Regions from separate parts of the Microbacterium sp. BK668 genome, predicted to be linked through region 1. Evidence: predicted binding sites of a transcription regulator. Region 1 holds the regulator's gene; the other holds the start of a gene.
What was found. The regulator LexA, encoded in region 1, represses DNA repair genes until DNA is damaged. The targets are predictions, from matches to a motif close to TCGAACANNTGTTCGA.
Positions count from the first base shown of each region.

Region 1 (3,205 bases):
ATGACCGACGCGTCCGCGGCGAGGTAGCCGACGCGCGCGCCCGCGAAGGCGAAGGCCTTGCTCATCGTCCGCGAGACGATGAGCCGCTCGCGGCCCGGAAGCAGCGTGAGCGCCGAGCGCTCGTCGCGCGGAGCGAACTCGAAGTACGCCTCATCGACGACGACGACGCCATCGGTCGCGTCGTACACGGCTTCGATGACGTCGAGGCCCATCGGAGTACCGGTCGGGTTGTTGGGCGCGCAGAGGAAGACCACGTCAGGCGAGGCATCCGCCACCTGGGATGCCGCGCTCTCGGCGTCGACGACGAAGTCGCGAGCGCGCTCGCCCGCGACCCACGTCGCTCCCGTCGCCCGCGCGAGCAGGGGGTACATCGAATACGTGGGCGAGAAGCCGAACGCCGTGCGGCCCGGTCCCGCGAACGCCTGCAGGACATGCTGCAGCACCTCGTTCGACCCGTTCGCCGCCCAGATCTCATCGCGGGTCAGGCCGTGGCCCAGGTAGTCGGCGAAGCTCTCGCGCAGATCGGTGAACTCCCGGTCGGGGTACCGGTTGACATCGCGCAGCGCCTGCGCGACAGCATCCAGTATGTCGTCGGCGACCTCCTGCGGCACCGGATGGGTGTTCTCGTTGACGTTCAGCGCCACCGGGAGCGGCGCCTGGGGTGCGCCGTACGGCTTCAGTCCACGCAGATCGTCGCGGAGGGGAAGCTGATCGAGACTGCTGCTCACCCCTCCCATCGTAGGCGGCGCAGCCGTGGCGGCCGCGGCTCAGGAGCCGGGCGCATACTCCGTCGGCAGGGCGATCCGCTGCCCCGCCGAGACCTCGACGCCCTCGAGCGCGTTGAGCCGCACGATGGCGTCGACGACGTCACGGGGATCGGCACCAGGGGCGATCTCCTGCGCGATCGACCAGAGCGAATCGCCGGCGCTGACGGTCATCGTCTCGAACGATCCGGCGGGGGCGCCGGCGTCGCGCGACGCGAGGGCGGACGACCCGCCCAGGAAGACGGCGACGCCGAGGACCACGAGCGCGGGGTACGCCGCGAGGAGCGTCAGCACGCGGCGTCCGCGCGCGGTGAGGCGCAGGCGGGTGGCGGGAACGGCCCGGGCCGTCAGCCGGGGGGTCTCGAAGCCGATCGCGGTCATGGTGTCCTCCTGGAGGGAAGAGATTCGCATCCGCCGCTCGGCCGGGAGCGGCGGGATGCGAACCTGCGTTCCGAAGTTATCTTCGATACAATCCGGTGTCAAGGAAGTCGGCTCCGCCCCGACCGTCGAACGCGACACGCGCACGCTGCTGCTCGCCATCGCCTTCTCGACCGGATACGGTTTCGACACAGACACCCCACCACGGGCCTCCGACATTCGAAGACCGCTGCCCTCCCCGGCGCGAGACAGGAGCTGCGAGATGAGCGATCCGAGCGGCCGCGAACGGCCTCAGACCCGGCGGCGCAAGAGCCTGAGCGACAAGCAGCTCGCGATCCTCGAGGTGATCCAGCGGTCCATCGCGCGGCACGGGTATCCGCCGAGCATGCGCGAGATCGGCGACGCGGTGGGGCTGAAGTCGCTGTCGAGCGTCACGCACCAGCTGAACCAGCTCGAACTGAGCGGCTATCTGCGCCGGGACGCCGGCAAGACGCGCGCCATGGAGGTCCTCATCGACCTGCCCGGCGCGGCGGCCGAGAACCCCGCCGACACCGCTCCCGCCGTCGGCGACGCGGCCCTGGTCCCGCTCGTCGGCCGGATCGCGGCGGGCGTCCCGATCACGGCCGATCAGCAGATCGAGGAGATCTTCCCGCTTCCTCGGCAGCTGGTCGGAAAGGGCGACCTGTTCATGCTCAAGATCGTCGGGGAGTCGATGATCGACGCAGCCATCTGCGACGGCGACTGGGTCGTGGTCCGGTCTCAGGCAACCGCGGACAACGGCGACATCGTGGCGGCCATGCTCGACGGGGAGGCGACGGTGAAGGCGTTCCGGCAGCGCGACGGGCACACCTGGCTCCTCCCGCGGAATTCGGCGTTCGAGCCGATCCTCGGCGACGAGGCGGTCGTCCTCGGCAAGGTCGTCGCGGTCCTCCGCGCCGTCTGACCGCCGCGCCGGGCCCTGCCGCCGCGCCGGGCCCTGTCCCGCCGCCGCGCCGGGCCCTGCCGCCGCGCCCGGCCGACGAGCACGGCTCGGACGCGCCTCGCCCGTCGTGGGCGAGCGCGCAGGCCCGGCCATGGTCAACCTCGCGCCCCGCGGGCACAATGGCGGCAAGGCGGCGGGGACCGCCTCGATGAGAGGTGGGGAAGATGGCGACGTCCGAGATCGACGACCTCCGCGCGGAGGTCGACCGGCTGCGCGCCGAGAACGACTCGCTCCGCACGACCCCCGTCGAGCCGCTCCCGGGCGAAGGGTCGTCCGGCGCCGCGCGACGGCCGGGCCGGTGGCGCGCCTTCGTCTCCGCGCTTCTCATCGTCATCGCGGCCCTCCTCGTGCCCGTGTCCATCGTCACCGCGTGGGCGCGGGCCGAGCTGGTCGATGAGGAGCAGTTCGTCAACACCCTCGCACCGCTGGCCGACAGTCCCGCGGTGCAGAACATGCTCATCGACGAGACGATGGATGCCGTCAACGCCCAGGTGGACTTCACCGAACTGACGTCCAACGTCTTCGACGGCATCTCGCAGCTCGGCCTGCCGCCCCGCGCCCAGAGCGCCCTCGAGCTCCTCCAGGCCCCGGCCGCCCAGGGCCTCGAGAACCTCGTCACGACCGCCGTCACGCGCGTCGTGCAGTCCGACCAGTTCGCCGACGTGTGGGCCACCGCGACCCGGGGCGTGCACCGGGCCCTCACGACCGCCGCGACGTCGGACGGCGGAGGCGTCGTCGTGATGACCGACGACGGCGTCGGCATCCAGCTCGGCACCATCGTGGAGCGCGTCAAGCAGAACCTGCTCGACCAGGGAGTCGGCGTCGCGCAGATCATCCCCGCGGTCGACAAGGTCGTGATCGTCGGAACGGGTGAGACCCTCGTCACGATCCGCACGGTCTACGCCCTCGCGACGACCCTCGGCTGGTGGCTGCCGGTCATCACGCTCGCCCTGTTCGGGCTCGGCATCCTCATCGCCCGCAAGCGCAGCGTCGCGATCATTGGAACGGGCATCGGATTCGCGCTCGGCGGCGGCGCCCTCGCGCTCGGGTTCGCGATCGGCTATCCGGTCGTCGGCCAGGT
Region 1 covers NZ_SNWG01000002.1:287,777-290,981, reverse strand. The annotation lists gene EV279_RS15275 (histidinol-phosphate transaminase) at 1-737, opposite strand, end outside; gene EV279_RS15270 (LysM peptidoglycan-binding domain-containing protein) at 768-1,145, opposite strand; gene lexA (transcriptional repressor LexA) at 1,405-2,085, shown strand; gene EV279_RS15260 (hypothetical protein) at 2,289-3,205, shown strand, end outside.

Region 2 (3,205 bases), on a different contig from region 1:
CCGCGGGCGTGAAGCGCACGACCGGCTCGGAATGATCGCGATAGACGCGGCCCGTGGGGCTGGTCCACTCGAGCACCCCGCCGCTCGACTGGCGGACCCTCCACGCCGAGTTGTGCTTGAGGACGTGGTGGCGCTTGCACAGATGGGCGAGGTTGCGGCAGTCGGTCGGACCGCCCAGCGCCGCGTCGACCGTGTGATCGATGTCGCACCGCCACACCGGCTGCCGACATCCGGGGAAGCGGCACCGCTCGTCCCGAACCGCCAGGAACCTCTCCATCGCCTTGCAGGGGCGGTAGGTGTCGACCGCCATGACCGCCCCGGTGACCGGTGACGTCATGACGCGCTCCCACGTCGGCGCGCCGGCTGCGAGTCGGCGCGCGGTATCGGGATCGATGGGCCCGTGCCCGGCGAGGATGGCCGGCTCATCGCCGGAGCCGATCGCCGTCAAGACGGGAAGGGGAATCTGAACCCGCGCCGTGATCGCGTCCCGTCCGTCTCCTGCGCGGCACGACTGCGGGCTGCCGGTGAGGAGGAGATCGGTGAGGACGTCGACGCGCAGCTGATCCATGGTGCGATGGTCCGCGTCCGACTCGTCCGCCGCGTCCGTCCCGTCGTCGTCGCTTGGATCATCCGCATCCGCCCGTCGCGCTTCGATGACGCAGCGAGCGTCCGACGTGAGCCGGTCGTGGATCGCATGGATGAGGACGGCGGCCGCGGTGACATGGAGATCCGCCATGCCGTCGCTTCCGTCGATCACCCGCACACGGCGCTCCGCGATCGCGCGGTCGTGGCGCTCCTGCATCGTACGGGGGTGAGCCCGCGCGGCGAGGATCTGCACGATCGGTCGCAGGCGTCCCGGAGTCGTCGTCTCGGCGCGCCCGACGGCCGTCTCGACGTAGACGGACCGGGCCGAGGCATCCTCGATCTGAAAACCGGCATCGTGGATGACGGCGACGTGGGCACGCGAGATGCGCGCTGCCGCCAGAGCGTCGACGAGCCCGCCGAAGCGCGAGCAGAGGTCGGATGCTTCGTCGAGCTGGCGCTGCACGGTCCGCTCGCTGACTCGCGCCGCCGCGGCGAGCTCGGCGACCATCGACCGCGCCGGCAAGTCGGACTTCATCGAGGCGCGCGTCGTCAGCCGTGCGCGCTGCTCCTCCACGAGGGCCGCGGCGGCGGCGAGCGTCCGGATCTCGTCGGCCTCCTGGGCGGCGCGACGATCGCGCCCCGCCACGAACGCCGCGACGAGGACGGACGTCGCCGCTTCGTCGCGCGCGCGCTGCTCGAAGGAGTCAGGGAGAGGCTGAGGGATCACGGAGACCTGTTCGCTCGATCGGGGGTGATCGAAATCCGACGTGCGCGGAATCCCGCGCATCTCCAACCCCTGCTCAGCGTGCCTCGTCCGATATCAGCCGTGTCGAATCTCTGACTCCAGTATCGCACAAATGTTCGATTCAGGCAAGAGACGCGCGACGTCACGTCGCCGTGAAGCGCCCCTCGACGGCGGCGGTCACCAGGATGTCGTCGGGCTGGAGCTCGACGGTCGGTCCGCCGCCGGAGTCCGCAGCGAAGGATGCCTTCATCATGCGCGCCATGGGAGCCGGTGCGGGATCGCGGGGGTTGAGCAGCCCGACGTCGGCGATCTCGACCGGCGTCACCGTCGATAAGCTGATCGCCTCGGCGTAAGCCGTAGCCCGCTCGACGGCGACGCGCACCGCCTCGGCCGCGACATCCGCCTCGGCCTGCTTGGCGGTCGCACGCGTGAGCTGCCAATCCACGCCGTCCACCTGGATCCCATCGCGTTCTGAGACGTCGGTGACCCACCACGAGAGGGCCGCGAAGTCCGTGAACGCGGCGGTGAACTCGACCGATGCGTAGTGCACGAGCGCGAGCTGCTTGCCCTCGTTGTTCCAGGGGCGATTCGCCCACACCGCGACGCGCTGGCTCGACCACTCCCGGACGCTGCCCTGCTCCTTCCGCGCGGCGAGGTCGGTGCGAAGAGGCTCGGCCAGGGCCGCGATGCGCTCGACGACCCTTCCACGCTCGGGCCCCTCCGCGCGCACCGAGAGTCGGACCACCCCCTCCTCGGGCGCGACCCTGGCCTCGTGCTCCCCGCGTACGGTGATGACGACTTCGCTCATGGTCGCGACTCTACGCGGAGCCGGCCGGGCCGGGAATTCCGGATGCAGAGGATCCGTTGTATTCTGGTGTGCTCCGGATGCCGCGGCATCCGAGGCGTGACAACTCCACAGCGTGACAACGGCCGCTTCGAGAGAAGCACCACCTCGATTCGAGGCACGGGGATGATCGGTTTCGACATCGCCTGCGAATCTGCGTGAAGCGGGCCGAGGATGCAGGGTTATCTCGCAAACGCCCCCTGCAAACCAATAACTGCCGAACACAAGCAGTCCGAGTTCGCCCTCGCAGCCTGAGCTGCGAGCCCGACTCCGTCAATCCGTGACTGATCCCGTCACGGTCCTTGGCGTCATCTAGGGATCTCGCTGCGTGACGGCGCCTGAGCGTCACGCGGGACTCTTCTCAGGCTGGGCCCGTCGACTTAGGTGTCTGTGACAAAGGTCGGGGCCGAGCAGAACGCTTCCACAGACTGCGCCCGGAGAAACCGCCGTTACTCAGCGATGGACGGGGGTTCGATTCCCCCCATCTCCACCAGCCGTTGTCACTGGAAGCCCCGCGATCCGCGTAGCGATGGATCCCGGGGCTTTCGTCTGTCTGGCGCTGAGGCGCCTCGAATCCGCTCGCCCGCGATCGGCCCACATGCCCGGGGCAGGCCGCGATCATCGCGACCACAGGCGAGCGACATTGCATCGAGCCCGCCACTCGCGGCGCGGAGCAGGATTCGTTCAGTCGTCCCACTCGTCGCGCAGCTCCTTCTTCAGCACCGCGACTTGGACGACGAGTGCGCCGAGGAGTTCCTCGCGGTTGAGCGCACTCGTGGTGCGGTATCCCCAGGCGATTCGGCCGTCCTTGTCCAGGCTCTTCACCAGAACGAACGCCTCGATCGCGGTGTCGCCGGGTTCGAGAGGGTGGATCTCCAGTCCGGCGAGCACTCCACCGATCGGGACCCGGGTCTCGCCGGGATCCGGTTGGCCGGAATGACTTCCCATCCGATCAGCAAACCACAGCGGGTGGGCGGCGGATACGGATCCTCCAGCCCGATAGGCGAGGAGCCCGCCGGGGAGCTCGATCG
Region 2 covers NZ_SNWG01000001.1:2,319,305-2,322,509, forward strand. The annotation lists gene EV279_RS10325 (HNH endonuclease signature motif containing protein) at 1-1,312, opposite strand, end outside; gene EV279_RS10330 (SIMPL domain-containing protein) at 1,473-2,138, opposite strand; RNA gene ssrA (transfer-messenger RNA) at 2,297-2,667, shown strand; gene EV279_RS10340 (hypothetical protein) at 2,859-3,122, opposite strand.
Region 2: EV279_RS10325 (HNH endonuclease signature motif containing protein) is a predicted target of LexA. The motif match lies at 1,435-1,450, and genes of this name have one in related genera.